3 regions of the Marinobacter sp. Arc7-DN-1 genome follow, and region 3 is predicted to be linked to each of the others. Evidence: riboswitches for the same ligand, from Rfam matches in the RefSeq annotation. Region 3 holds a riboswitch; each other region holds the start of a gene.
What was found. A riboswitch is a leader RNA that binds a small molecule or an ion and turns the genes downstream of it on or off. The one in region 3 is predicted to bind cobalamin.

Region 1 (10,284 bases), 230 kb from region 3:
GCGGTTTTTTTATTTTCCGATTCAAGACATTCCATACACCGGGAGCCTGACCATTCCATGAGCCCGTTACACGTTGTCATTCTGGCCGCTGGCCAGGGTTCCAGAATGAAATCCGCCCTGCCCAAGGTTCTCCACCCGGTGGCCGGTCGCCCCATGCTTCATCATGTGATTGCCACGGCCAAACAGCTGGGCGCCGAAAAGATTCACACTGTGATCGGGCATGGTGCCGACAGGGTTAGGGAAACCACCACCGGGGCCTCGGTGAACTGGGTGACCCAGAGTGAGCAGCTGGGTACCGGCCACGCCGTTGCCCAGGCCCTGCCCGATCTTCCGGACGAGGCCAGGGTTCTGGTGCTTTATGGCGATGTCCCGCTTACCCGTCACGATACCCTGGACGCACTGGTTGGCACCCTGGATGACAACACCCTTGGGCTTCTGACGGTGACCATGGACAATCCCCATGGTTACGGCCGCATTGTCCGCGATGCCAATGGCGCGGTGCAGTCCATCGTGGAGCAGAAAGACGCTTCGCCGGAACAGCAACAGATCCGCGAGGTCAACACAGGCATTCTTGCGGTTTCGGCGAAGCATCTGAAAACCTGGCTGCCGGCGCTGTCCAACAGCAATGCCCAGGGCGAGTACTACCTGACCGATATTATTGCCATGGCGGTGGAGCAGGGCCTGAACGTTTCGGTTTCCCAGCCCAAGGACCCCTACGAGGTACAGGGCGTCAACAACCGCCTTCAGCTGGCTGAACTCGAGCGCTGGTTCCAGCGTAGGGAGGCAGACCGGTTGATGGCCGAAGGCGCCACTTTGGCTGATCCGGCGCGGGTTGATGTGCGCGGAGAGCTGACCATCGGCAACGATCTGTGGATTGATGTGAATGTGGTTTTTGAGGGCAGGGTCACATTGGGCAGCAACGTGTCGATCGGGCCCGGCTGTGTGATCAAGGATGCCACCATCGCTGAGGGCGCTGAAATCAGGGCCAACAGCGTGATTGAAGGTGCTACGATCGGTGCCAACGCCCAGGTCGGGCCATTTGCCCGTATTCGTCCCGGCACTGAACTGGCCGCCAACACCAAGGTGGGAAATTTCGTTGAAACCAAAAAGGCCGTGGTCGGCGAGGGCAGCAAGATCAACCACTTGAGCTACGTGGGCGATGCCTCACTGGGCCGTAATGTGAATGTGGGTGCAGGAACCATCACCTGTAATTATGATGGTGTGAACAAGTACCGGACCGTGATCGGTGACGGCGTTTTTGTGGGTTCCAATACCTCCCTGGTAGCGCCGGTGACGGTCGCGGCAGACGCCACCATCGGAGCCGGGTCCACCATTACCCGGGATGTGGCGGACAGCGAACTGGCCGTGGCCCGTGGCCGCCAGCGGAATATCTCCGGCTGGGAAAAGCCGAAGAAACACTGACTCAAACGATCAACAGACAGGTAGAACAGTATGTGTGGAATTGTAGGCGCGGTTTCGGAACGGGACGTTCAGGGCATCCTTCTTGAGGGTCTGCGCCGCCTGGAATACCGGGGATACGACTCCGCCGGTATGGCCGTGATCGGTGGTGACCACGGCGTCCAGCGCGCTCGGGAAGTGGGCAAGGTCGCCTCACTGGCAGACGCCATGAAAGCCAACCCCCTCGCGGGCCATCTGGGCATTGCCCACACCCGCTGGGCCACCCATGGCGAGCCGTCCCAGCTCAATGCCCACCCGCACATGTCGGGTGACCGCCTGGCCATCGTCCATAACGGCATTATCGAGAACTATCAGGAACTTCGCGAAGAGCTGCGTGCCGAGGGTTTTGAGTTCACCTCGCAAACCGATACCGAAGTGATCGCGCACCTGATCGAAAAGAACTACCGTTCCCTGGGTAACCTCCAGGACTCGGTCCGGGCGGCCATCGCTCGCCTCCGCGGCGCCTATGCCCTGGCAGTGGTCCACGGGGATGAGCCTGATCATCTCGTGGTATGCCGCGAAGGCAGTCCCCTGGTGATCGGTGTCGGTATCGGCGAGAACTTTATTGCCTCCGATCAGCTGGCTCTGCTGCCGGTCACCGACCGGTTCATGTTCCTCGAAGAGGGGGACATTGCTGATATCCGCAAGGATGGTAGTGCCATCCTTGATCGGGACGGGCAGAGCGTGGAGCGGGAGATTACCCGATTCGAGCACGGCGCCGATTCCGCCGACAAGGGCGAATACCGCCACTTCATGCTCAAGGAAATCTACGAGCAGCCCAGGGTCATCAAGGCCACCATGGAAGGCCGGGTAACCAACACCCGGGTACTGGAACAGGCCCTGGGTACCGATGCGGCGAATCTGCTCGAAAACGTTCGTCATGTCCAGATCATTGCCTGCGGCACCAGCTACCACGCCGGAATGGTGGCCCGCTACTGGATTGAGGAGTTGGCCGGCGTGCCCTGCTCTGTAGAGGTGGCTTCCGAGTTCCGCTACCGCAAGCATGTGATCCAGCAGGACACCCTGTTCCTGTGCATTTCCCAGTCCGGTGAGACCGCCGACACCCTGGCCGCCCTGCGTCAGGCCAAGAAAGCCGGTTTCCGTGCCGCCCTGGCGATCTGCAACGTACCCGGCAGTTCCCTGGTGCGGGAATCGGACCTGGTGATCATGACCCAGGCCGGGCCGGAAATCGGCGTTGCCTCCACCAAGGCCTTCACCACCCAGCTGACGGCATTGCTGATCTTTACCCTGGCACTGGCCCGCCACAACGGCCTGCCTGAAGACCAGGAGACAGAGATCGTGGAGGCGATCCACCTGCTGCCCGGCCAGGTGAGTGATGTGCTGGCCCTGGATGGCGAGATTGCCGAGATGTCCAAGGCGTTTATGGACAAACACCACAGCCTTTTCCTGGGTCGTGGTTCCCAGTTCCCGGTTGCCCTGGAAGGTGCCCTGAAGCTGAAGGAAATTTCCTACATCCACGCCGAGGCCTACCCGGCCGGTGAGCTCAAGCATGGCCCCCTGGCTCTGGTAGACAGTGAGATGCCGGTCGTCACCGTAGCGCCGAACAACGACCTGGTGGAAAAGCTCAAATCCAACCTGGAAGAAGTCCGCGCCCGGGGTGGTGAGTTATTCGTGTTTGCCGATAAAAAGGCGGACGTGAAGCCGGAAGAGGGCATCCATGTGATGCAGCTTCCTTCAGTGCATCCGATTACTGCCCCGATCGTTTATACGGTTCCGCTGCAGCTGCTGTCCTATCATGTGGCGGTGCTCAAGGGCACGGATGTGGACCAGCCTCGAAATCTGGCCAAAAGTGTGACGGTAGAATAAACCGCCATTGGTCAGGCAAGAGGAGCCAACTCCCGACGCGTCAGTCGGGCAGATCCGCGGCCTCCTCAGAGCATTCCTTGAGAAGCCTCCCTGTGGAAACATCGTCAAAACACTCGTTTCGGTCTGACTGAGCCGGATCACGGTTCCGATCCGGGCGGTATGATTGCCCGCTATGGTATTTCTTGGGGTGCGTTGGGCGCCGCTGCCGTAGAGATTACCTCGATCATGAAGCGCAACTCCTGTGGCAAGGCTCTGGATGTTGCCCGCCTGGCCCGGGACATGCTCGGTGGCAACGGTATCAGCGATGAATACGGTGTGGCACGTCATCTGGTGAATCTGGAGGTGGTGAACACCTATGAGGGCACCCACGATGTCCATGCCCTGATTCTGGGCCGGGCCCAGACCGGGATCCAGGCGTTCTTCTGACACCAGTTTTGTTATTTTGTTATTTTTTTCGCAAAGCGACCGCATTGCGCCGGGAATCGGTTAAAATGCGGTCGCTCTTATTACTTTAGTTAAGTAATATTACGAAAAAAATCCGTAGTGGTTAGACCCACCTCACCTTCTTGTTGTTATTAAGACCAAATACGGTCAAACAATGTACCTTTGGACCATACCCCGGTACATAAATATCAAGGAAGATGTCGACGCTCTGCCACACAATACCGACAACCCGTTCTCTCAGAAGATTTTCGCAATGCCCACGACTGTTATCTCCGGCTTTACCTACAACTTCCTTGGCAAGGCGCCTGTCTGGTACAAGCAGGTGATCCTGCTGTTTCTCATTGCCAACCCGATTGTGATGTATGTGCTTGGGCCCGGAGCGGCGGGCTGGCTTTTGATTGCCGAGTTCATCTTCACTCTGGCCATGGCCCTGAAGTGCTATCCGCTGTTGCCCGGTGGCCTGCTGGCTGTGGAGGCCCTGCTGATCGGGCTGACTAACCCGGATGCAGTGTATCTGGAGGTGCTGACCAACTTCCCGGTGATCCTGTTGCTGATGTTCATGGTGGCGGGGATCTATTTCATGAAGGAGCTGTTGCTGGTGACCTTCACCCAGATCCTGGTGGGTGTGCGGTCCAAATCGGCGCTGTCGCTGCTGTTTTGCGGTGCGGCCGCGTTGTTGTCGGCTTTTCTGGATGCCTTGACGGTAACCGCCGTTATTATCTCGGTCGCCGTGGGTTTCTATGCTGTTTATCACAAGGTGGCTTCCGGCAAGGGCTATCAACACGCCGACCACAATGCCAACAGCGACGAAGAAGTGATCGAGCTGCACCGGGAGGACCTGGAAAATTTCCGCGCTTTCCTGCGCAGCCTGCTGATGCATGGTGCCATCGGCACCGCCTTGGGTGGCGTGGCGACCATGGTGGGCGAGCCCCAGAACCTGCTGATCGCGAAAGTGGTGGGCTGGGATTTTGCGACCTTCTTCCTGCGCGTGGCGCCGGTCAGTTTGCCGGTACTGGCGGCGGGTCTGTTCACCTGCTGGGCCCTGGAGAAGCTGCGCTGGTTTGGTTACGGCGGACGGCTGCCAAAACCCGTTCGCCGGGTGCTGGAGGAGTTTGCCGATAACGAGCGCGCCAAACGGACCAAGGCAGACCAGGCCGCCCTGTGGGTTCAGGCCCTGGCCGCGCTGATCCTGGTGGTGGGGCTGGCGTTTCATCTGGCCGAGGTGGGCCTGATTGGCTTGCTGGTGATTATCCTGATTACCTCGTTTACCGGCGTTACCGACGAGCACCAGATCGGCAGGGCGTTCCAGGAATCGCTGCCTTTCACCTCTCTGCTGGTGGTTTTCTTCGCCGTGGTGGCTGTAATTCACGAACAGCACCTGTTCAAGCCGATCATTGATTACGTGCTCTCGTTGCCGGCCAACCAGCAGCCCGGCATGTTCTTCATCGCCAACGGCATTCTCTCGATGATCAGCGATAACGTGTTTGTAGCGACGGTTTACATCAGTGAGGTCAAGCAGGCCCTGGATGCCGGTGCTATCAGCTATGAGCACTTCCAGAAGCTGGCGGTTGCCATCAACACAGGCACCAATCTACCAAGTGTTGCTACACCGAATGGCCAGGCCGCGTTCCTGTTTCTGCTGACATCCGCCATTGCTCCGCTGGTGCGTTTATCCTATGGCAAGATGGTCATCATGGCGTTTCCCTACACACTGGTGATGGGCGGAGTCGGCCTGTACATGGTAATTAACTATATTTGACAATCTTCCCGGTTTTTTTGCGGGCAGTGTCAGTGTAGATTTGGTCGGGTCTGTTAATCTTTGCTTAAACAGACCCGACATTTCCGGATTCCATGCGCAGCAGCTTTTCACTTCACTTGTTTGTCTTCCTGACGCCCGGGCTCTTTCATGTCGCCCGGCTCGTTATCCTGTTGGTAGCCGCTCTGTTATCAACAAGCGCCACCGCCCAGTCTGGCCCGGGCGCAAAAACCCTTCGCGTGGCTTATGTCGAGTTTCCGCCCATTACCTATCAAACCGACGACGGCGCACCGGCAGGCAGCTTCATCGAACTTACCCGTAAAGTGGCGGTTGAGGCGGGCTACAAGCCGGAATTTGTCTACTTGCCGCTGAGTCGCACGTATCTTTACCTGAGCAACGGAAGGATCGATGTCTGGCCCGGTGTGACCGAGGTTCCACGCCTGGTGGACGATGTCCTGGAGAGCTGGGTCAGCCCGTTGGCTGTGCAACTGAGTGCCTGGTACCGTGAAGGCACCCCGGCCCTTGATCATTTTGATCTGCTTCAAGGCAAACGGGTGATCGTGATTGGCGGCTACACCTACGGTGGTCTTTTGGCCTGGCTGGAACAGAACGGTGGCATACGGGTAACCGAAGCGCCGAACCACCGATCGGCCGTTGATATGCTGAAGCGCAAGCGGGGTGACTATCTCCTGGATTACCGGCAACCGGTTCAGGAAATCCTGACAGAGCCTTCGGATAGTGTTATCCGGGAATCGGAAGTGCGCACCCGCAATGCCGCGTGGATTTTCTCGCTTGCACATCCCCGTGCAGCGTTGCTGCGGGACGACTTTGATGATGCCTACCTGCGACTGGTGGAGAAGGGCGAAGTGCCCCCGGTGCGTGAAATTACCGGAGGTTATGTGATACCAGGGTTCCCCGAGGAACTTCGGTAAACGGCCCTTTGCACAGGGATATATCAGGGATTGAGCACGATATCACCGTACCAGGCTGTTGCGGTTTCGCCGGTGTTGTCCGAATCCGACATGATGGCAATGCCCACCACCGGTGGCGGTGCCTCGCCAAAGGCCTTTCGATAATCGGCCATGATATCCCGTTCAATCGTGACCCATTCACCGACCTGTTTTGAGCCGGAATTGACGGCGACCATCACGGTCTTCTCCGTGTAGGGGTTGGGCACGAACTCACCCTCTGGCAAGGTGTTGGCCCAGATGTAGTTCAGGGCATTGCCCGGTAGGGTTTCTCCGAACAGCACCTCCACGGTTTTGCGTTTGGCACGTTCGAAAAAGCCGGCCTTCTCAGGCTGAAATTCAAAGGCGACATAGATTCGGGCGGGGTAGTCATCCCCCGACTTTTCCCGGGCATCACCCTGTTCAAAAACGTTTGAGACTTTCCAGCGCCATTGCAGAACCAGCGAGTCGGACGGTTCCAGATTCACCCGGGCAATCAGGCCGGAAGCTCCGCCCCTGGTGGTGGCCTTCACCACCTGTTCTCCATCCTCTGTTACCAACTCATAGCGGGTGAGCTGGTCGATTTTGGGAAACTCCAGAGGCTCCCAGCCGTCGTTAAGGGACTGCATTTCAGAAAACGGAGTCAGGATTGCTTCCTGCGCACCGGCCTGGGAAAACGCCAACAAACAAACGAGGCTCAGAGCCCAGGTTTTGCAATACCCGGTTAAATGCATGACGGTTTTCCTCTGCTCAGACAGTAAGAAGGCAGACAGATGTTTTACCGGAAAGTGCCTTGTTCTGTAAAAGCTACCTGTATATAGTGTCTCCATCCTTGGCAAAATACCATATGTAGTGACCATCGCATAACCAACATGGTTGGCGCCTGATCAATCCCTACATCCTGGTATCGGGAATCCGGTGAGACTCCGGAACTGACGCGCAGCGGTATTGGGGAACGAGCGTGGCATCACAGACACTGGCGCAAGCCGGGAAGTCGCCACGCAAGGCTGAATCGAACGATTCACGCCCCTGAGTCCGAAGACCTGCCTGGGAGAACACTGCACCTTCGCGTTTCAAGGTGAGCAGATCGGACCCAGGCCAGGCTCGTAGGTCGGATTACGCATTCGCTAATCCTACGGTGCTGCTGCTCAGATCCCCTGCCTACGCGAAGGTTATGGAACTCAACGCGTATTCAGGAGAACAAAGCATGTCCGCCTCTGCCCTGGCCGAACCCCGGTCAACCTCACACGCCGATACCCAATCCCTGCAGGTCATCAAACGCAACGGCACCCTCGTTGGCTTTGATCTGTCCAAGATCAGCGTCGCCGTCACCAAGGCGTTTCTGGCCGTGGAAGGGGACAAAGCCGCCGGTTCTGCCCGTATTAACGATGCTGTGCACCGGGTCACCGAACAGGTTATCCACGCCATTGGCCGGCGCCTGAAAGCCGGCGGTAAAGTGCACATCGAAGACATCCAGGACCAGGTGGAACTGGCCCTGATGCGGGCCGAGGAACAGAAAGTGGCCAGGGCGTATGTGCTGTATCGGGAAGAGCACGCCCGCGAGCGTGCCCGCCATGCCCCGGTGGAGGCCCACCCGCACCTGACCGTGAAGAAAACCAGCGGCGAGATCGCCGCCCTCGATCTTGGCCTGATGAAGCTCCAGGTGGAGCAGGCGGCGACCGGGCTCGAAGGCATTGATGGCGATTCCCTGGTGGACGATGCACTCACCAATCTTTATGACGGCATCGCCGAGGAAGACGTACTCTCCGCGCTGATCATGACCGCCCGCAGCCGGATCGAGCAGGAGCCGGATTACAGCGTAGTTACTGCGCGTTTGCTGCTGGAACAGCTGAGACTGGAGAATGCCGCCGCCCTGAACCTGCCCATCAGCCGGCCGCTGGCGGAAATCTACCCGCAGGCACTCTCGGCATTCATTGAGGCCGGTATTCGCTATGAGCTTCTGGACGAAGCGCTGGCGGCCTACGATCTGGAGCGCCTGGGCGCGGCCCTGAAACCGGAGCGGGACCTGCAGTTCGGTTTCCTTGGTTTGCAAACCCTGTACGACCGGTATTTCCTGCACTGGAACAAGGCCCGGCTTGAGCTGCCGCAGGTATTCTTCATGCGGGTGGCCATGGGCCTTGCCCTGCGTGAAGACGATCCGAATGCGCGCGCCATCGAGTTCTACAAGCTGCTGTCCAGTTTCGATTACATGGCTTCCACACCGACGCTGTTCAACAGCGGCACCCGCCATTCCCAGCTGTCTTCCTGCTACCTGACGACTGTCGGCGACGACCTCGAAGACATCTACGGCGCCATCCGCGACAACGCCCTGCTCTCCAAATGGGCCGGCGGTCTGGGCAACGACTGGACACCGGTGCGGGCGCTGGGCGCTCACATCAAGGGCACCAACGGTCAGAGCCAGGGCGTGGTGCCCTTCCTGAAAGTGGTGAACGACACCGCCGTGGCGGTGAACCAGGGCGGCAAGCGCAAGGGCGCGGTGTGCGCCTATCTGGAAAGCTGGCACCTGGACATTGAGGAATTCCTGGAGCTGCGCAAGAACACCGGTGATGAACGCCGCCGCACCCACGATATGAACACCGCCAACTGGGTACCGGACCTGCTGATCGAACGCATGCGCGAAGACCGCGACTGGACGCTGTTCTCCCCCAGCGATGTGTCCGATCTGCACGATCTTTACGGCAATGCTTTCCGTGAACGCTATGAGTATTACGAGGCACTGGCGGAGCAGGGCAAGATCAACCTGTTCAGGAAGACCCCGGCCAAACAACTGTGGCGCAAGATGCTCACTGTGCTGTTCGAGACTGGCCACCCCTGGATCACCTTCAAGGACCCCTGCAACCTGCGTTCACCCCAGCAGCACCGGGGCGTGGTGCATAGCTCCAATCTGTGCACGGAAATCACCCTGAACACCAGCGCTGATGAAATTGCCGTGTGCAATCTGGGCTCGGTGAACCTGGCCGCCCACATCGCCAACGGCGAGCTGGATGTGCAGCGACTGGAGCGCACCGTGACCACCGCCGTGCGCATGCTCGATAACGTCATCGACATCAACTACTACGCCGTACCCCAGGCCCGCAATTCCAACCTCAGGCACCGCCCGGTGGGTCTTGGCCTGATGGGTTTTCAGGACGCGCTCTACCAGCTGGGCCTGCCATACTCCAGCCCCGAGGCAGTGGAGTTTGCCGATGTCGCCATGGAACAGCTCAGCTACTTCGCCATCCGCGCCTCGGCCACGCTGGCGGGTGAGCGCGGCGCTTACGACAGCTATGACGGCTCCCTCTGGCAGCGAGGCATCCTGCCCATCGACTCCATCAGCCTGCTCAAAAACGCACGCAGGGAAGGGGACCTGTCCATTAATACCAATGCCCGGCTGGACTGGACCCCGGTGCGGGAACTGATTGCCCAACACGGTATGCGCAACAGCAACGTCATGGCCATTGCCCCTACGGCGACCATTTCCAACATTGTGGGCGTGTCCCAGTCTATTGAACCTGCGTACCAGAACCTGTTCGTGAAATCGAACCTCTCCGGCGAGTTCACGGTGGTCAATCCCTCACTGGTTCGGGATCTCAAGGCGGAGGGGCTGTGGGACAACGTAATGGTCAACGACCTGAAATACTTCGACGGCTCCGTGCAGCAGATCGACCGTATTCCGGCGGTACTGAAAGCCCGCTACGCCACTGCGTTCGAGCTTGACGCCCGCTGGCTGGTGGAAGCCGCCGCCCGCCGCCAGAAATGGCTGGACCAGGCTCAGAGCCTGAACCTCTACATGGCCGAACCCAGCGGCAAGAAACTGGATGCCCTGTACCAACTGGCCTGGGAACGGGGCCT
Region 2 (10,284 bases), 1.2 Mb from region 3:
AGTTGCCCATGAGTTTGACGGCTATATTCACGACTTGCTGGAAACCCGGCGCCAGGCCGGAGCCAATGCCCCAAGAGACGTCACAACCTCGCTTATGGAAGAAGCCGTCAATGGTCGCCCCATGACCGATGGAGAGCTCACCAGCCTGCTGCGGAACTGGACTGTCGGTGAACTGGGCACAATCAGCTCCAGCGTATCGATTCTCCTGAGTTACCTGGCTGAACATCCGGATCTGAGACAGAGCCTCGCCAACGATACCGGCGCGTTGTCGGACGCTATTGATGAAATACTTCGTACGGATGCGCCACTGATGTCTAACCGCCGGGTCACAACCCGGGACGTGGAGATTGGCGGAAGAAGGATTCCGGCAGGCGAGAAAATCACCATCCTGTGGGCGTCCGCCAACCGTGACGAAAAGGTCTTCGGCGACCCGGATGCATTTTGCCCACAGAAGAACCGCGACCAGAATCTGCTTTACGGCGCCGGCGTTCACGTTTGCCCGGGGGCACCTCTGGCAAGGATGGAGCTCAGGGTTCTGGTGGAGGAATTTCTTTCCAGTGTCGACACCCTGAAACCTGCCCCCGGCAAGCAGCCTGAGCGGGCCGTTTTCCCGACCGGAGGCTTCAGTTACCTACCGATGCTCATTGAAAAGCGATAAGGGCTGCACCCGACACCAACCGGCGCAGCCGCGTCATAACATCAAGATTGTTGGTCTCCATGGCCTCCAGCGCCTGCAGTGCATCTTCGGGCCGGTTTTCATGGTGTGCTTTCACGGCTTCAATAGCATAAACATGCACCAGCCGGTGAGGCTCTTCAATAGCCCGGAAATCCATCCGGCCGGCGTATTGCTCATTGCCATCCCCCTGATAGTACCACTGCCCCAGGCGGCATTCGCTTTCGGATGGCAGGCTGTCGGCCCGCCTGTCCGAAAGCCCGGCCAGAACCTGGTAGACTGTCAGTTTGATTTCCAGCTCTTCAAGATTCGCCAGTTCAATTTCTGACAACAGAGCAGCATTACCTAAAGCAGTTGACGACGTGTCAGCCAGGTCGATCAGAGACAGCAGGCGATCCCGTGCCGATTCCGCCTCTGCCGCCAGTTTTTCCATTTCTTCACTGCTGGCCTTACTGGCGGCTGAAACCGAGGTGGTCTTGGCACGAATCCGGCTGATGGCATCGTCAATTTCCCGGGTGGCTTCTCCGGCCCGGAACGCAAGATTACGCACTTCGGTAGCCACTACACTGAACCCCCGGCCATGCTCGCCGGCACGGGCGGCTTCGATACTGGCGTTTAAAGCCAGCAGAGAGGTCTGATCAGAGACTCCATCAATCACATCCACTAGTGTATTAATACTGCCGGTTTCCGATTCCAGCGCCTCAATCTGGCCAGCGGAATTGAGCACTCGCTCCCGGGCGCCGCCCAGTTGCTGTATCAATAGCGCCATACCATCTCGCACCCGACTGGATTCATCCCGGGTTTTCAAAGCTTCACTTCTACGAGAGCCCAGCAGATCCGATAACTCACTGAAAGACCCCTTGAGCTCGGAAAGGGATGAGCCAAACTGACCGAGGCCAGACATCAGTCGGTGACTGAGCTTGAGCTCAGCCTGGGTTTGCTCCAGAGCATCGGTTTCTGCCTCCAGACGGCTCTCAAGCACCCTCTTCTGCTCACTGATCTGTCCGTAGGCCTCCTTCAATGCCGACAACTCCCCTTCAAGCAACTCTGCGCGCTTTGTGGACGGCCAAAAAGTCATAAAAACTCCAGCTTCTTAATTTAATACATATTTAATGCATATTATATCCATCTTTTTGGAGGCAACTGTACGGATTTGTAACAACCACCAGCAAGACCAGTGGCGCGGCGCCTGCTTCAAAGTTGATTATTCAGAATGAAGTCCCGCAGCGCTACCGCATTGTTATGCCCGGTATCTTTCGCCGCAAACACCAGAGTAATGCGGTTGTGCTCTTCAAGCAGGTTTTTGAGTTTCTCAAGCTCCTCCCCGGCCTCATCCGTGGCCAACTCCCTGAGGTATCGTTCCCGGAATTCTGGCCATTTATCCGAATCGTGGCCGAACCACTTCCGTAGCCCGGTGGACGGTGCCAGCCCTTTCAACCAGTGGGCAATGTCGGCATCTTCTTTGGCAACCCCTCGAGGCCAAATACGATCCACAAGCACTCGCGGACCGTCTGAGCGTGCGGGGGCCTCGTAGGCACGTTTCAGCCGGATGTCCATTGTTCCCTCGTTATGTGAACGTAATATCCCCGAGCCTACTCCCGGAGTTCCATGCTTGCAAAAATCGGGGTGAGGGCCAGCCTGACCGTGTCTCTATCATTTCGGGATATGCACCCAGTGCCGATCTGCTCATTCAGCATCTGATCGCTGCGAGCGACCTGTACGGCAAATCTATCAACACCGCGGTCAGCCAGGCACTGACCCACCCCCATAATCTGCTCCGGACCATGCAACCCGCCATGCCAGGTCATCCGGCACTCAAAATCCACATTGGCTTTTTGCAACGCCTCAATAGCGGCCCAGCTTTCCGGGCCGGAGTAGCGACTCGTGGTTACTGCTTCGTAGTCAGAAGGCATGGCTTTGATATCCAGCCCTACCCAGTCCAGCCAGGGCAGGAGTGGTTTTAGCAGGTCAAGGTGGGGGGCTCCGGTATGCAGGCCGTTGCGAAAACTCATCTCGCGGGTCTGCTTAAGGGCGGGCAGCAGGGCTTTCTGGATGGTCGGTTCGCCACCGCTGAACACCACCGCATCCAGCAAGCCTTGCCGGCCCTCAAGATGATGCTTTACCTGCTGCCAGGTAACTTTCTCATCATCGGTCTTCAGTGGTATGAGGTGAGGGTTATGGCAATAATGGCAACGCCAGGGGCAACCCTGAAGAAACAGGGTTGCCGCCAGGTGTTGTGGATAATCGACGGTGGAGAAGGCAGCCATGCCCCCGATCACCAGGTTATCCGCGGTCATTTCAACGCTCCCGGAAGTGAGTGCGTTCACGGTGTTCGGACTGCTTGCCCTTGTTGAAGGCAGACACCGGGCGGTGATAACCCATTACCCGTGTCCATACTTCACAACGCTGGCGTTGGCTGTCATCGGCAAGCTTCTGGTTTTCCATGCTAATCTCCTTTTACTCGTCTTGGGAAAGTTCCGGGGGTGGCTGTTGCAGCAGCCACCCCCGGTTTTACCGGAGCCCTGCCCCGGAAATCAGGCCACAGCCTCTGGCTTCTGGGGTAACGCTTGCTCTGCCATCAGCAGTTCATCGCATTTCGGACAGAATTTGTGCTCGCCATTGAGGTAACCGTGCACTGGGCAAACCGAGAAGGTGGGCGTTACTGTGATATACGGCAATCGGTAATTCTCCAGCACCCGTTGTACAAACCGACCGCAGGTGGCAGCATCGATGACGCGCTCGCGCATATACAGATGTAGTACGGTGCCACCGGTGTAGCGGGTTTGCAGCTCATCCTGAAGGTCCAGAGCCTCGAAGGGGTCATCCGTATAACCCACTGGGAGCTGACTGGAATTGGTGTAGTAGGAAGCATCGGGTATGCCTGCCTGCAGGATACCGGTAAAACGTTTCTGGTCCTCCCTGGCAAACCGGTAGGTGGTGCCTTCGGCTGGCGTGGCCTCCAGGTTGTAGAGGTTGCCGGTTTCTTTCTGGTAGGCCTTCATGCGTTCGCGAACGTGGTCAAGAACGTCCAGAGCAAGCGCCCGGCCTGACTCGCTGGTGATGTCTTCCCGGTCATCCGTGTAATTGCGGACCATCTCGTTCAATCCATTCACCCCAATGGTGGAGAAGTGGTTTCTCAGGGTCCCCAGGTAGCGTTTGGTGTAAGGGAACAGACCCTCTGCCATCAACTGGTCAATCACCCTGCGCTTGGTTTCCAGGCTATCCCGGGCCAGGCCCATCAGCTTATCCAACCGGGCAAGCAGCGCGCTCTTTTGCCCCTTGTAGAGATATCCAAGGCGAGCGCAGTTTACGGTAACGACACCCAGAGAGCCGGTTTGCTCGGCGGAACCGAACAGGCCATTACCGCGTTTGAGCAGCTCGCGCAGGTCCAGCTGCAGGCGACAGCACATGGAACGGACCATGTTGGGCTCCAGGTCTGAATTCAGGAAGTTCTGAAAATACGGCAGGCCGTAGCGGGCGGTCATTTCAAACAGTCGCAGGGCATTGTCCGACTCCCAGTCAAAATCCCGGGTGATGTTGTAAGTGGGAATGGGAAAGGTGAATACCCGGCCCATGCTGTCACCAGCGGTCATCACTTCAATATAGGCCTGGTTGATAATGTCCATTTCGGCCTGCAGGTCGCCATAACTGAAGGGCATTTCCACACCGGCAATCACCGGGATCTGTCCACGCAGGTCTTCCGGGCACACCCAGTCCAGGGTGATGTTGGTGAAGGGAGTCTGGGTGCCCCAGCGGGAGGGTACGTTCAGGTTGTAGACAAACTCCTGGACACACTGGCGAACCGCTTCATAGCTCAGGTTGTCCTTACGGATATACGGCGCAAGGTAGGTGTCGAAGGAGCTGAAGGCTTGGGCCCCTGCCCATTCGTTTTGCAGGGTGCCGAGAAAGTTCACCATCTGGCCGATGGCGCTGGACAAGTGCCTGGGAGGCCCGGCTTCCACTTTGCCCGGCACACCGTTGAGCCCCTCATGCAGCAGAGTTCGCAAGGACCAGCCGGCACAGTAACCACTGAGCATATCGAGGTCATGAATGTGCAGATCGGCATCACGGTGGGCCTGGCCGATTTCCGGGGTGTAAACCTCGTTCAGCCAGTAGTTGGCAATCACCTTGCCGGCGGTATTCAGAATCAGACCGCCGAGGGAGTAGCCCTGATTGGCGTTGGCGTTTACCCGCCAGTCGCTGCGATGAAGGTATTCACTAACGGTGGCCGAGATATCCAGCAAGGATGGATCGGCAGCTTCTGAGGTGGTCGTGGCGGGCATGTGCTCCTCCTGGAATCGCATCAGGTCTGTAGAACCTTCGCGTATACAGGAGATCACACACGGGCAACCAGACCCGGGGCTTGACCAACTGTTCACCCTGAGTCGCGAAGGTGCAGTGCATGTTGCCCTGGCAGGTCTTCGGACTCAGGGGCGTGAACCTTCCGGTTCGGCCTTGCGTGGCGACTTCCCGGCTTGCGCCAGTGTCATCATGCCACGGTTGTTCCCCAATACCGCTGCGCGTCAGTTCCGGAGTCTCACCGGATTCCTTGCCACAAACACAACATATTGTGGCTTACCAGGACACAATTACTATATATATTAATGCAGAAAAATTCAACCAAGAAAATTTATCTCGTTTACTTCTTAAAAATCGAACAAAGGGAGAGAATGAGCGAGGGATTGGGAAACAGAGGAAAGGCGGCGGCAACACCAGCCAGCCCGGTAACGGACAAGCTGGCTGGAGGCCTTCAATTAATCAGTAACCACCTTTCTTGCCGGTACCCACGTAGGCAAAATCCCACTCCACATCGAACGGAACCCACCATTTGCCGACACCGGTTTCTTTGTCCTTATGGCGATAAAATCCCTGATAGGGGGGCGGATCAATGTGATAAACCACATGGTATTTGCCCGGGCCGTCCAGCTTGATGTTGGCACCGTAGTGCGGTCCATCAGAGGCCACCATCGGCATGAAAGCGCCGGTTCTGGACCAATCCGAACCATCTTTGGTCAGCGTGAAGGTAATTCCCAGATAAGGAACCCAGGCACCGGCACCGTTATTGTTACCAGGCAGTGCGGCGATATCCGCTTCCAGATGGATATCCTTTTCACCCATGCCCGGCAGTTCCGGTGTCATCATCACCGGCTGCAGGTACACCGCGCCGATTTCCATGCCATGCTTCTCTACGGGCTCACCGACCACCACTTCGCCAGCAATAGCGTGGCCGGCAAGCACCAGGCTGCCGGTCAACATGGCAGCAGCAGTGAATGCGCGAGTGCTTGTTTTCATAGCCTTACTCCTCTTTTAGGGTGGTTTCACATCTTCTTTTTTGATCGGGAACTTGCCGGAATGCGGTAGATCTCAGAGCACCGCCATCCACCAGGCGGCAGCCATGGCACTGCTGCCCGCCGCACTCGGTAACAGCGCCAGCCAGCGGCCACGGCCAACACCCAGGCCCTGCAGAATTCGCCAGGCCAGCCAAACACTCCAGACCCAGCCGAGAAAAATCATTGCGGCTTTCGCATTACTGACCTGCACGGCGGTCATACCCAGGCGCAGAAAGGGGGTGAACAGCTCGGTGGCGAGGCCGATCATCAGAGCCATCAGCGCCACGGGGGCCTGGCTGTAACCAATCTGGACGAAGGCCTGAAACAGGCTTGCGGTACCGCCCTGCAACCTGGCCAGCCCGGCACTCGCCAGACATGCCACACTCAGCACCAGAGCAGACAATGCCATGACCGCGACCATGGTGCCGGCGATCATGAAGAAATCGAGCCAGCGAAAGACTTCCCGGCGCTCCGGATGCACACTCATCAGCCAGGCCGGCCCAGGCTTACCAATCCAGTACTGGCCCTGTTCGATAAACCAGGTACCTGCCACTTGCCGCCAGTCGCTGTAAAATGGCAGCACCAGCCATAAGAAGCCACCCAGAGCCACACCGGCACCCAGAAAGATAAACAGGATTTCCCAACCATCCGGGGCATGATGACGAATGGATTCCAGTTCCTGACCCGGCCTGCGGAAAGACACCGCCAGGCCCGCTGTATGGCCGGGCAGAATACAGCGCAGGCATTCGATGCAATGGCGAGTAGCCCGTTTACGGGGCAAGTCGATATAGGTAGGGCAAATGGTTTTGTCAGTGAGTTCGTCCGGTCCGGACTTCCACTTTCGCGGGCAAAGCTGCACCGCACCCAGGCGGGCAAATACCCCCAGTAATAACCCTATGGGGCACAGGTGCCGGCACCATACCCGCTTGTTGCGCCCCCAGAGCCAACCGACGATGACGGCCATTACGAAGGTGCCGCCGAAGATTTCCAGAGTCGCCTCCGGGTGGTCACGTACACCGGTGGTCTGGCCCAACAGGGTGATAATGATAAAGCTGAGGATGGGCGTGCCCGGCCAGCGAACCCATGCCGGTGTCTGCATTTTCAGTCCATGGCGGTTGGCCAGTTCCGACGCGGCCCCCATCGGGCACAGAAAACCGCACCAGCTTCTTCCGGTAATCACCACCGAGAAAAACACCAGAGGGAACCACACACCCCACAGCAGATAGTTTGCCAGCACCCGGCCATCATCCAGAAAGGTTGCCTGTTCTGCTGACTCCGGCAGATACACAGGGACGACCAGCACAGCCAGGAATACCAGGAACATGACCACATGCACCCAGGGCAACCAAGGACCCAGACGGGAGAGAATGCGTTCTACACCGGGATGCTTTGAAGCACGATCAGAACCCCCAACAAAACGCGTTGGCGCTGAGGTTTCACTGATGTCTTTTATGGGAATGGCATTCATAGCGTTACCCCTGATGAACCACACCAACTTTACAACAGAAAAAACCTAATGATAATGATTCTTATCAAACCCCAGTCTTTGGTCTCATCTCCATGAGCCGGGTGGAAAATTGACGGGCACCTCGTTTTCAACCAACCGGCGAGGTTACTTCAGCGGCAGCTCAGCATCGGGGCCAATTTTGGGCTTGCATGTTGGCAGCCTGCCGTCGAGAATAAAGTAATTGATTACTTTCTTTGGGCCAAACCATGCCAGACAAGCAGCCGCCCCCCAAGCGCGATTATCAGAGTACCGAGCAACGCCAGTCCTCCACTATTGAAGCGGTGGTGCACCTGTGCGGCGAGCAAGACCCCTCTACTCTGACGACTGCCCGTATTGCCGATGAAGTCGGGCTATCCCAGGGCGCCCTGTTCAAGCACTTCCCCAACAAGAACAGCCTGTGGGAATCGGTGGCGGGCTGGGTTGCCGAGCAGCTTACCCAACGGGTATTCAGTGTTGCAGACCAGCATGAACGGGCCGATCAGGCCCTGGAAGCCATGTTTCTGGCCCATATCGGATTCATTGCCAGCCATCCCGGCATTCCTCGGTTGATGCTGGGACAGCTCCAGAAACCGGGCAACCACCGGGCGAAACGCATTATCCGTCAGACCCTGGCCACCTACCGGCAGAAAGTAGTCTCTCTGCTGAATCTTGGTATTGAACAGCAATGCATAACCCCGACCATCGACACGGAAGCTGCTGCCGTGCTCTATCTGGGTGCCATTCAGGGGCTGGTAGTTCAGGGCATGGTGGGTGGCGATGTCCGCGACCTGGAACAGGTAGCCCCTCGCATATTCCGGTTGTTCAGCGCAAGCTTCCAGGAGATTCCCGATGACCCGAAAAAATAAGCTCATCCTCGCCCTGACGCTGATTGCCGGCATCGCCTTCGTGGTGATCATGGTGAAACTGAAGCAACCACCGGAGCGCACAGCTGAACAGCTGGCAGCGACACCAGCCAGACTCCTTGAAGTTACTCCCCTCACCGTTCGCACCGAAGCCCGTGGTTATGGTCAGGTGTTACCGGCCCGGAGCTGGAAGGCCGTGGCCAATGTGGGCGGTCGCATTATCTGGAGGAGCCCGGAGCTGGAAAGCGGCAACCTGATCCCCGAAGGCACCCGCTTGCTACAGATAGACCCGACCCGCTACGAACTCGCGGAAGCCTCCGCCAAGGCCGATATCGCCGGCCTTGAGGCAGAGCTTCGGCAACTGGATCAGGAAGAGCAGAACGCCCGGGAACTGCTGAAACTGGAAAACCGCCGGCTGGCCCTGGCCCAGCGGGAGCTGGAGCGGGCAAAAACCCTGACGGATCGTGGTGCCCTGTCTGAAACCCGGCTGGATGAACAACAGCGGGCCACCCTGCAGCAACAACAGGCTGTGCAGTCACTGAAAAACCAGCTCAACCTGATTCCGGTAAAACGGGAGACCCTGAACGCCCGCCTGGCCCGGAGTGATTCGGCCCTGGCCAGTGCCCGGGAAGACCTTAAAGATACCCGGTTTGAAGCCCCCTGGGATATGCGGGTTCACCAGTCCGAAATCGAAACCGGGCAACAGATGAGCCCCGGCCAGACCCTGTTTGTGGCAGACGACATTTCTGCCGCAGAAGTCACGGTGCAGCTGGAAATGTCCGAGCTTCGGAACGTGCTGTCCCAGATCCCGGGTGCTCCCGCCCCGACAGCCCCTGGGGAAGCACCCGAGGGTTTTCCCGATTTCCACCAACAACTGCCGCTGGACTCACTGACGGTGTGGGTGTACCCCACCGGCGCTCCCGACAGTCGCTGGCCCGGCAAGCTGACCCGGGTCACCAGCAGTCTTGATCCGGCCACCCGCACCATTCAGGCGGTGATAGCGGTGGAGGAGCCTTATCGCAATGCCAACCCGCCAGCCCGGCCACCGCTGGTACGAAACATGTTTGTGCAGTCGTCTATCACAGCGCCTACACCCAATCCAGTGCTGGTGGTGCCGGCCAGCACCATTCACCAGGGCGAGGTATACCTGGCGGACAGAGATGACCGCCTGAAACGCCAGCCAGTCACCGTTGCCTGGCAGCAGGGTGACCTTGCTATCGTTACAAACGGTCTGAAGCCGGGTGACCGCCTGATTCTCGATGATCTGGTGCCGGCCATTGAAGGCACACCGTTAGCCCCGCAAACCGATGATCAGGCCCTTAAAGCTCTGCAGCACCAAGTTATGGGAGAGCAACGGTGATCCGCTGGTTCGCCGGCCACCCCACCGCCGGCAATCTGCTGCTGATTCTGATGCTGGCGATGGGCTTGTTTGCCGCACCGAACCTAACCCGGGAAACCTTTCCGGACTACCTGCCGCCGGAAGTCAGCATCACCATAGAATACCGGGGGGCCACTGCGGCGGATGTGGAAGAAGCCATCTGCCAGCGCCTGGGTGAGGCGCTGCAGCGGGTGGACTACATGAAGGAAATCTCCTGCACTGCCCGGGACAACCAGGCCCAGACCATTGCCAGCATGTCACCAGAGGGCGATATGGGCCGGTTTCTGGATGATATTCGCACCGAAACCGAGGCCCTGACCGACCTGCCCGAAGAAGCCGAAGACCCGATTATCCGCGAGCTCTACCGCACCAACCTGGTGGCCGCCATCGCGGTTTACGGACCCATGAGCTTCGCCCATCTGGAGACTTACACCAACCAGCTGCAAGACCGGCTTTTCGCCATGGAAGGCGTGGCCGATGTCATTCCCGTTGGTCTGTCCCAGCGCCAGTGGCACATCGAAGTCTCCCGCGACCTGCTGCGCCAGTATAGCCTC
Region 3 (10,284 bases):
GCAAGCGGATTGCGCAGCAGTACCTGCATCAACGCTCCGGCCACTGCCAGTAAACCTCCGGTGGCGAACGCGCTCAGCGTACGGGGCAGCCTCAGATCAAGAATCAGGGTTTGCTGCAGTTCACTGCCGCTGCCGGCCAGCACCCGCAAGGTGTCCTCAATACCGATGGCGCTGCTGCCAATGCTGACCGACAAAAAGCCCGCCACCAGGCTCGCCAGCACCAGGACCAGCATGGGTTTCAGGGGACTAGAGATTGGCACGGGCCTGCTCCAGGGTCTGGCACAGGTGTCTGGCGCCTTCTGCCATGCGAAGCGTGGGTCGCGCCAGCAGATCGGGCGGTTCCAGGAACAGGTTGCCGGCTGCCGCCGCCGCAAGGCCCGGGAACTGGCGCCATGCTGCCAGCCACCCTTCGTTCTCCGCCGACCCGGCGGTGACAATCGCCTCCGGATTGGCCTCCAGAACCGCCTCCCGGCTGACCCGGGGCACCAGTCTCGGCAACTGGCCGAATACATTGGTTCCCCCACACAGCGTGATGGCCTTGCTGATCAACTCCTCCTGGTTCACGGTCATCAGTGGCTGGTCCCATATCTGGTAAAACACCCTGACGGGCCTGGCACCGGCAAAACGGTCCTCCAGTGTCGCGATTTCCTTTCGGAAGGATTCCGCGCGGGCCTCACCAACAGCCGGTGAGCCGGTCAGTAACGCGAGCGCCTCAACCGCCGTGGCGATATCATCGAACGCCCGCGGGGCAAGCCAGAATACGGAAACGCCAAGCTCTGACAGCCGTTCCAGCTGGCTGCGGGAGTTGCCATCCACCCAGGCCACCACCAGGTCCGGTGCCATCGAGACGATGGCCTCCAGATCCAGCCGGCTACTGTCGCCTACCTGCGGTAACTGCACCGCTTCTGCCGGATAGTCGCTCCAGGCACTCACCGCCACCACCTTCCCGCCGGCACCGGCGGAGAACAGCAGTTCGGTGGCGCCCGGTGACAGCGAGACAACCCGCCGGGCGGGATCAGCCAGGCACACCTCATGGCCGAGCGCGTCGCGAGCACACGGGCCGCCTGCCTGCGCCGACAAGGACGCAGGCAGAACCAGGACAAACAGTGCGGCGAGCCCGAGATGCCTCATCAAGACAGAAAGCCTTTCCGATCAATAAAGTTACTGCTGAAAATCATAGCGCACCGAGGCCATGAAGGTCCGGCCAGCGGCCAGATAGTCGAAAGGTTCGAAGGTCACGCTGTCATTGCCCCGACTGGTGGCATAGCGGCGGTCCAGCAGATTGTCGACCTTGAGTGACGCCGACCAGCCCGGCTGAAAGTTCCAGGCTGTTCTTATATCGACTGTGCCGTACCCGGGCAGAAGGCTGGTGTTGGCTGCATCATTATAGCGGTCACTCTCGGCGATGAAGCTGGCACCGACAGACCATTGCGCAAACAGGCGATCAACGTCGAGACGCACATTCTTTTCGGCACGGCGCGGCAGGCGGGCACCGCTATCCCGATTTTCGGTGTCCGCGTAGGTTACGGCTGCTGCCAGGTTCCAGTCCGCGGTTTCAATACCCGAGGAAACTTCGATACCGCGGATCCGGGCCGTCTCTACGTTTTCCATTGTGCCCTCAAACGTTACCGGGTCAGAGACAAAGGTAATGAGGTCTTTCACATCGTTCTGATAGAGCGCAATGTCCCAGTACCAGTGGTCATAACGCCCCGTAAAACCGGCCTCGATCATCTGGCCTTCTTCCGCATCAAGGTCGGGATTACCGGTGTAGAATGGTACTGTCAGATAAAGATCATTGAAGGTTGGAGCCCGGAACGAAGTGGCATAGCTGAGGCGCAAACGATGGGCCCGGTCCAGTTGGTGGCCAAGGGCCACACCCCCCGTCTCATCCTTGCCGTAGGCTTCGTTGTCATCAAGGCGAAGGCTGAGCATCAGGTCTGTCGCATCGAAGTTCAGGCGTCCCTGACCAAATACCGCGCTGTTCGACCGGCTGTTTTCGAGGAAGTCGCTACTGCCGTCCACTTCGTCGATCACCACCTCCGAGCCAAGAACCAGTTCGTGGACGCCGGCAGTCAACGTGTTTTCCCAGCGCGCAGAGCGGGACAGGGTGTCGAAGGTGCTCGGAAAACTCCCGAAGGTGTCCTGTTCATCCCTGGCCTCTGAGAACTGAATCCGGGTGCGCCAGTAGTCACTGGCAACCGCCTCCAGATACAGCCCCATGGCACGGATCAGGAAATCGGTATCACCACCTTCAAACTCGGTATTGCCCTCGGACTGGAACACCGTCAGCCCGGCACCGCCGCCCTGGCGAAACTCGTGGCTGATCTTTGCCAGCCCGCCGGCATTGCGAAACCCCTTATCCTCGCCACCGGCCCGCAAGCTAGTGCCCTCGGTATCGGAATAAACCCCGCCGGCCAGAAACGCCGACTGCCCTTCCCTTCCGGCCACGCCGGCCGTGGTTTCAAGCGTCTCGTGGGAGCCACCGGACAGTTCCGCCCAGCCCTGGCGGCCCGCTTCTGGCTCGAGGGTAAACGCCTGGATAACACCGCCCACCGCATCCGCCCCATACAGGGAGCTTTTCGCACCGCGTACAAGCTCGACCCGCTCCATCAGCTCCGGCGGCAGGAACTGCCAGGGCGGGATGCCGGCGGTGGCTGAGCGCAGGCGGATACCGTCCAGCAGCAGAACCGTACCGGAACTGCCGGCACCGCGCAGGAATACGCTGGTGGTCTTGCCATAGCTGCCATCGGAAACCACATTAACACCTGGCTGGGCGTCCAGCAGATCCCGGAATTCGGCTGGTTGCTGGCGACGGATGTCGTCTTTTTCGATGACCGTCACCGACGACAGGCTTTCACCCACGGTTTTCGGACCAAGGGTTGCCGTGACGATGATCGGATCAAGGGCTTCGGTGTCATTGTCATTCTGGCCCAACGCAAGGACAGGCAGGGTTAACAGCGACGTTGCCGTCACCAGGGCAGGGAAGGAAGGTTTCACAGTCATTATTCGTGGCTCCGCACCGCGCGCACCCGCGCAGGAATCTGGGTTTTGTTGCGGAACGGGAAAGCAGGGGGCGGGCGGTCATCGGGTGGCAGGAAAGCGGAACCGGACTATCACCCACCCAGGTCGCCCACCGCAACATCGGGTGTTTTTCCAGGCCGGTCTCCGGGCTGGCAGGCGGAACCGAGGTTCCCGGGCAATCACCTTCCCATGCCATGACGACACAGTGGCGCATCAGATTGCCGTTATCCTGCTTACCGTTGCGGGGGCAGCATCGGACTTGCGCTGGCAATGCCAGGCTCACCGATTTCCCGTTTCACCCGTCGCGCTGTGCGACGGACACCTGAAAAAAGTACCGGAAGGCTAGCAACACCGACGAAAGCGGTCAATGAGATCCGTCAAATGTCGACATGGCCGCTGCTTCCTACCACTGCTATATTGCTTATCTCAGATTGATTTTCCTCCGTCAAAACAGGGAGTTTTATGCAGGCCGAGCTTATCGACATCCGCAATCACATGGCGCAGTACCCGCCGTTTGACGAGCTGCCCGAGGAGCTGCTCGACAGGGTGGTTGGCGGCATTGAGGTGGTGTATTTCAAGGCCGGCACCCAGATCCTGGAGTTCGGTGAGCAGAACACCTGGCTTTGCTATGTGCGCAGCGGGGCCGTGGAGATCTATCGGCGCACCGGCGAGCTGTATAACCGGATCGGCGAAGGAGAGATATTCGGCCAGTTTGGCCTGCTGATGCGCAAGAAGGTGCGGTTTCCGGCGAAGGCCCTCGAAGACACGCTGATCTACAAGATCCCCGGTGAAACCTTCCACTACCTGTGGGAAAACGATGAGAATTTTGCCGATTTCGTGGAAATCGAGGACCGCAGCCGCCTGCGATCCGCCCTTTCCCGGCGGGAAAAGTCGAACCAACTGATGACCTCAAAAGTCACCCGCCTGATTGCCCGGGAACCGGTCTCGGCGCCCTGCACGGTCCGGCTCCAGGAAGCCGCCCGGATCATGACGGACAATGGCGTTTCCGCCCTGCTACTGATGGACGAGGAAGGTGAAAAGCCGTTGCTAAAGGGCATTATTACCGACCGCGACCTTCGCACCCGTGCGCTCAGCGAAGCCCTGCCCTCGGAGACACCCATCAGTGACATCATGTCGGAGGACCTGATCACCATCCGCTCGAACGCCTTCATCTTCGAAGCCATGCTCACCATGCTTCACAACAATGTGCACCACCTCCCCGTGATGGATCGGGACGAGGTGCGGGGCGTGATCGCCCTGTCCGACATTGTGAAATACGAGAGCCAGAGCAGCCTTTACCTGGTCAGCAATATCTACCATCAGCAGGATGTTAAAGGCCTGAGGAAGATCAGCCGGGATGTGCGCGACAGTTTCGTGCGGATGGTAAACGAAGACGCCAATTCCCACATGATCGGCAGTGCCATGGCCGGAATCGGGCGCAGCTTTACCCAGAGGCTGCTTGAGCTGGGCGAGGAAAAACTCGGCCCGCCCCCGGTTCCCTACTGTTTCATGGCCCTGGGTTCCATGGCCCGTGATGAGCAACTGGTAGTGACGGACCAGGACAACGCCATGATCCTGGACGACGGGTTTGTTCCCGAACAGCACGATGAGTATTTCCTGGCGCTGGCGAAATTTGTCAGTGACGGACTGGCCGAATGCGGATACACCTACTGCACCGGCGATATCATGGCCACCAACCAGAAGTGGCGGCAGCCGCTGCGGGTGTGGAAAGGCTACTTCACCGACTGGATTGACAACCCGAAGGCCCAGGCCCTGCTCAACAGCAACATCTTCTTCGATCTGGACGGCATCTATGGCCAGACCGAATTTGCCGAGCAGCTGAAAACCCTGGTGGCCGACAAGGCCAGCAACAGCCAGCGGTTCCTGTCACTCCTGGCCCGCAACGCCCTGAACCGGACACCGCCCATCGGCTTTTTCCGCACCTTTGTGCTGGAAGAGGACGGCAAACAGCAGAAAACCTTCAACCTCAAACGCCGGGGCACCGCTCCGCTGTCGGACCTGATCCGGGTCCACGCCCTGGCCTGCGGCTCCCGGGCCCAGAATTCCTTCGAGCGGCTGAAAGCCATCGGCAATACCAAGCTGCTGCTGGACGATGATCTCGGCAACCTTCGGGACGCCCTGGAATTCATTTCGATTGTCCGGATACGACACCAGGCCCTGGCCATTGAGGCGGGGCGGGAGCCGGACAACAATGTCCGGCCGGAAGACCTGTCACCCTTTGAGCGCAGCCACCTCAAGGATGCCTTCCAGGTGGTCAGTAATGCCCAGAAATTCCTGAAATTCCGGTACAACACCCAGGTGACCCGCAATGTCTGATGACTCGCGGGCTGAACACTCCCTCACCAGCCTGCCATGGCCGGAGCAGTATCAGGCCATGGCCGACCAGAGTAAGTCACCGCTTCTGAAAGCTTTTTACGAGAGCGGATGCGTATCGCCCGATACGCCGCTGTCAGAGGTTCCGTTGGTGGCTGTCGACTTTGAGACCACAGGCCTCGATGCCAACCAGAACTCGATTGTCAGTATCGGTCTGGTGCCCTTCACGCTGGACGGGATCCGGTTGGCCGAGGCCAGGCACTGGATCGTGCGCCCGAAACTGCCCCTGCACCAGACCTCCATTGCCATCCACGGCATCACCCACAGCGATATCGACAAGGCACCGGATCTGGAAGACATTCTTGAGGATCTGTTTGCCTGCCTGAGTGGCCGTGTCCCTGTTGTCCACTACCGGAATATCGAACGACCGTTCCTGGATGTGGCGCTGAAGTGGCGGCTTGGTGAAGGCATCCGCTTTCCGGTCCTCGACACCATGGCCATTGAGGCCCACCTGCACCCGAACCGCCAACCTACCATGTGGCAGCGATTCCTGGGGAAATGTCCGGTATCGATCAGGTTAGCGGACAGCAGGCTGCGTTATGGGCTGCCCCATTACGCGGCCCACAACGCGCTGATCGATGCCATTGCCACGGCGGAGTTGTTGCAGGCCCAGGTGTTGCATCACTTCAGCCGGCAAACGGCGATTGGCGATCTCTGGCTGTAGCCTTATTGTCGGATTACGCTGCGCCAATCCAACCTTCCCAGATGCCCCAATCCCGCCGCCTGGGCGTCCGGCCCGGCTACTGACTGGCCATATCGGCCTTGGGTTGGACCTCGTTGATCCATTCGCCATAACCCGCCGAAGCCATGTCCTCCAGGGGAATGAACTTCATGGCAGCGGAATTCATGCAATAGCGCAGTCCCGTGGGGGCCGGGCCATCGTTGAACACATGGCCCAGGTGGGAGTCCGCGTAGCGGCTGCGAATTTCCGTCCGGCTCGTGAAGAATGAGCTGTCATCCCGCTCAACCACCGCATCCGGCGTGATGGGACGGGTAAAGCTGGGCCAGCCGGTGCCGGATGTGTATTTGTCCCGGGAGGAGAACAGGGGCTCACCTGAGACAATATCCACATACAGGCCCGCCCGCTTGTTGTCCCAGTACGGGTTATTGAATGCCGGTTCGGTGCCGTCTTCCTGGGTGACCTCATACTGCCTATCGGTCAGCCGCTGTTTCAGGGTTTTCTGATCAGGCTTCACAAAGCTCTGGCGATCAAAGCCCGGGTCCGCCTCGCCGGTCGCCATGGCTGCCGGCCTGAATCGGGAAAAGTCCAGTTCGTAGTCTTCACCATACACCTTCTCGATAAACTGATAACGGCCTGAATTGAAGGTGTAGAAGTTATAGCGAATCGGATTTTTCTTGTAATAGTCCTGGTGGTACTTCTCTGCCGGATAAAAGGTTTTCAACGGCACAATTTCAATCAGCACCGGGTTGTCGTAGATACCTGATGCCTCAAGCGCCTGCCTGGCCGCCTCCGCCAGGCGCTTCTGCTCATCGTTGTGGTAGAAGATCGCCGGGCGGTACTGCCGACCCCGGTCCACAAACTGACCCTTGATGTCGGTCGGATTCATCATCCGCCACAGCCCGGCCAGCAGACCTTCGTAGGTCATTTTCTCCGGGTCGTAATACACCTGGACTGCTTCGGTGTGGCCAGTGCGGCCAGACGAGACCTGCTGGTAGGTGGGATTCTGTTCATCGCCACCGGCGTAACCCGAGACCGCCTCGACCACGCCGGGGATCTTTTCGTAACCGGCCTCGACACACCAGAAACAGCCGCCGGCAAAGGTGGCCACCGCCAGCCCGGGATCATCCGGTGCGAATTCTGTGTCTTTGCGATCCTGCTTGTCAGCGGTCGCGTAAGCCGCAAACAGGCCACCGAAAGACACCAGCGCCAAGGCGGCCAACATACCCGTAATCGTGCGTTTCATGATAACTCTCCTCTACGTGATTCCATGCCGACAGCGTACCGCCCCGGATTCACGAAAGCGTTCGGTAGTTGTCACGAATCCATAACATCGTGGATTATTTACCGGCGGCACCCTCTGGCTCATCCGCCAGCGGAAGCCAGACAGAGAAAACAGCGCCGGTGTCACTGCGGACCGAGAGCCGGCCCTGCTGCAGGGATACCATCCGCTGGGCAATGGCCAGGCCGAGCCCGGCGTGGCCGATGCGAGAGGAGCCAGGGGCCTGATAGAAAGGTTCGAACAGGTGATCCATATCGGCCGCGTCAATACCGGGGCCGGCATCAGCCACGGTAATCTCCGCGCCATGCTCCCTGGCGGCGACGCCAAGGGTGATCTCGCTGGCCCTGGGCGAATGGTTGATGGCATTTCCTATCAGGTTATCCAGTACCCGCTCGGTCATGGCGATGTCGGCCAGAACCCGCACAGGAGCAACCTCGACAATGGACAGGGACACGCCGGCGTGTTCGGCTTCGGGCCGGTGTTTCTGCACCACATCGTGCAGCAGTTCGGCAACCACGAACGGCTCGGGTGTGGGCTGCTTTTCCCGGGCATCCAGGGCTGCCAGCTCAAACAGTTCTTCCACCAGGCGTCCGAGCCGGTGAGTTTCCGCCAGTGCCACATCGAGAAACCGGGCGCGCTCATCGCCACTCAGGGTATCCTGCTTAAGGCGTAACGCCTCAATGTAGCCCTGGATCGACGCCAGGGGGGTGCGCAGGTCGTGAGACACCTGGGCTACCAGTTGGCGGCGCTGGGCGTCCTTGTCTTTCAACTGGTCCAGTTGCGCGGCAATGCGCCCCGCCATCTGGTCAAACCTGGCGGTCAGGTAATCGATATCGTCGCCTTTACCGTCGACTGCGGGCGTTCGTTCAGGAGACATGCCGCTCTCAAAGGCCTCAACCCGCTCGGTCAGTCGGGACAACCGACGGGTCAGCAGGCGGAAAAACACCAGGCCCGCAAGCAGTCCGACAACCAGGCTCACCGCCAGAGCTCCGGCCCCCATCTGCAGTAACCGGTCGCTGTGCACCATGCTTTCGGCCAGATCGTATTCCTCTCCCCGAAGCACCACATACAGGTAGCCGGTGGGATCCTCTGCGGAAGGGACAGGCGTTACCGAGAACACCTTGTGCCGGTCATGGCTGCGGGGGTCGTCACCGGGCAGCGGGTAGGCCTCCGGATTTTCCAAAAGGGTCCGGATCGGTTCCAGGGAAACCCGGTTACGCTTGATCTTGTCCGGGTCGGCGGAATAGGAAAGGATCTGCCCCTCCCTGTCCAACAGGTAAATCTCAATGCTTGGATTGATGGTCATGTACAGTTCGAACAACTGCCTGAGGGCATCCCGGTTGAGCTTGCCGTCGGTAACCAGGTTGCGATCTGACACCAGGTTACGGGCCAGATCGCGATTGAGCTGATGGCTCACCGCCGCGGAATACTCCCGGACCGAGGCCAGGCTCAGGAAGGTAAACAGCCCCCCCACCACCAACAGCAGAAGGAACAGGCCAATTGCCAGCCGGGCATAGAGCGTTCGGAACACCGACAGAGCCATGATTAATCCATGAACCGGTACCCAACGCCCCAAACGGTCTGCACATACCGGGGGGCGGCGGGATCAGTTTCAATCTTGTTGCGCAGGCGGTTGATATGGGTATTCACGGTATGCTCGTAGCCTTCGTGGTTGTAGCCCCAGACCGCATCCAGCAGTTGCGCCCGGCTGAACACCCGGCCCCGATGGCTGGCAAAGTGCCAGAGCAGATCGAACTCCCGGGCGGTGAGTTCCACTTCCACCGCCTGCATAAAGACCCGTCTGCGGACAGGGTCGATACGCAGCCCGTCGACTTCGATTTCTCGGGCGTCATTGTCGGAAGCACGATGGGAGGAAAGGGCGTCCACACGCCGAAAGAGCGCCTTGATGCGGGCCGACAGCTCAGCCACGCTGAACGGCTTGGTGAGGTAATCATCCGCCCCCATTTCAAGCCCCAGAACACGGTCGAGCTCGGTACTTTTGGCCGTCAGCATCAGCACCGGCACGTAGCCACCTTCGGCCCGGATCTCCCGGCACACCGCCAGACCATCCAGCCCGGGCAGCATCAGATCCAGAATCACCAGATCGATGCCGCCCTCACGGAAACGCTCCAGACCGGTGTCGCCCCGATCCATCAGGACCGCCTTCATACCCAGGTCCGATACCTGCATGCGGACCAGCTCTCCGATGCCGGGGTTGTCCTCAATAATCAGTACGGTTCTTGTCATGATCTCCGGACTCGTTGTAACCACCGGTGGCTTTCACTGCTATTCAAAGGGGAGTGTAGGCTGAAAAGTTCACAAAACCATCACAGCCCCGTTTCCGGGCCTGCATAGCGGCCTCCATGTTTAGTCGTTAGAATGAATCGAAATTACGGCACGAGGTTCCAGTGGCAGACAAAACCATAAGCAGGGCGACACCCGCGGATGCGTTCAAGCGGGCACGGCGCATGTGGCTCAAGGGTGAGCGCATTCACCTGGCATCTCTGTCTGACGAACTCGGAATTGGCCGGGCCACCCTGTTCCGCTGGGTCGGCAACAAGGACCTGCTGATCGGAGAGGTTCTCTGGTCCCTCTACGATCCTCTGCGGTTGGAAGCGCTGGAAAAAACACCCGGTGACGGCGTGGATTTTATTGTCGGCGTTTACCGCCGCACCAACTCCACCATCCTGCACTTTGAGCCGCTTCGGCGCTTCATCAATCAGGACCCTGAGTACGCCCTGAAAATCCTGACATCTTCCCAGTCTGTCCTGCACACCCGCACGGTGGAAGCCAACACCCGGATGCTGAAGGAGCAGGTGGCGGCCGGGCATATCAACCCGCCGATGAATATCGACAGCCTGTCCTACTTCATGGTGCGGCTGGCGGAATCCTGCTTGTACAGCGACAT

Region 1: it holds a riboswitch for cobalamin, as region 3 does, so the genes downstream of both, D0851_RS12690 (ribonucleoside-diphosphate reductase subunit alpha) here and D0851_RS13750 (TonB-dependent receptor plug domain-containing protein) in region 3, are expected to answer to the same signal.
Region 2: it holds a riboswitch for cobalamin, as region 3 does, so the genes downstream of both, D0851_RS08310 (ribonucleoside triphosphate reductase) here and D0851_RS13750 (TonB-dependent receptor plug domain-containing protein) in region 3, are expected to answer to the same signal.

Annotation. Positions count from the first base shown of each region.
Region 1 covers NZ_CP031848.1:2,696,188-2,706,471, forward strand. The annotation lists gene glmU (bifunctional UDP-N-acetylglucosamine diphosphorylase/glucosamine-1-phosphate N-acetyltransferase GlmU) at 58-1,422, shown strand; gene glmS (glutamine--fructose-6-phosphate transaminase (isomerizing)) at 1,453-3,285, shown strand; partial or broken gene D0851_RS12670 (acyl-CoA dehydrogenase family protein) at 3,481-3,711, shown strand; gene nhaB (sodium/proton antiporter NhaB) at 3,983-5,488, shown strand; gene D0851_RS12680 (substrate-binding periplasmic protein) at 5,581-6,417, shown strand; gene D0851_RS12685 (DUF3047 domain-containing protein) at 6,441-7,061, opposite strand; cobalamin riboswitch at 7,289-7,498, shown strand; gene D0851_RS12690 (ribonucleoside-diphosphate reductase subunit alpha) at 7,640-10,284, shown strand, end outside.
Region 2 covers NZ_CP031848.1:1,749,954-1,760,237, forward strand. The annotation lists gene D0851_RS08285 (cytochrome P450) at 1-658, shown strand, start outside; gene D0851_RS08290 (methyl-accepting chemotaxis protein) at 642-1,751, opposite strand; gene D0851_RS08295 (DUF488 domain-containing protein) at 1,868-2,230, opposite strand; gene D0851_RS08300 (anaerobic ribonucleoside-triphosphate reductase activating protein) at 2,266-2,970, opposite strand; gene nrdD (anaerobic ribonucleoside-triphosphate reductase) at 2,972-3,118, opposite strand; partial or broken gene D0851_RS08310 (ribonucleoside triphosphate reductase) at 3,208-4,920, opposite strand; cobalamin riboswitch at 5,068-5,271, opposite strand; gene D0851_RS08315 (iron transporter) at 5,432-5,965, opposite strand; gene D0851_RS08320 (4Fe-4S binding protein) at 6,038-7,471, opposite strand; gene D0851_RS08325 (TetR/AcrR family transcriptional regulator) at 7,717-8,355, shown strand; gene D0851_RS08330 (efflux RND transporter periplasmic adaptor subunit) at 8,339-9,712, shown strand; gene D0851_RS08335 (efflux RND transporter permease subunit) at 9,709-10,284, shown strand, end outside.
Region 3 covers NZ_CP031848.1:2,925,152-2,935,435, reverse strand. The annotation lists gene D0851_RS13760 (FecCD family ABC transporter permease) at 1-260, opposite strand, end outside; gene D0851_RS13755 (cobalamin-binding protein) at 247-1,131, opposite strand; gene D0851_RS13750 (TonB-dependent receptor plug domain-containing protein) at 1,162-3,003, opposite strand; cobalamin riboswitch at 3,139-3,362, opposite strand; gene D0851_RS13745 (putative nucleotidyltransferase substrate binding domain-containing protein) at 3,484-5,358, shown strand; gene D0851_RS13740 (3'-5' exonuclease) at 5,351-6,079, shown strand; gene msrB (peptide-methionine (R)-S-oxide reductase MsrB) at 6,156-7,340, opposite strand; gene D0851_RS13730 (sensor histidine kinase) at 7,435-8,919, opposite strand; gene D0851_RS13725 (response regulator transcription factor) at 8,922-9,623, opposite strand; gene D0851_RS13720 (QsdR family transcriptional regulator) at 9,785-10,284, shown strand, end outside.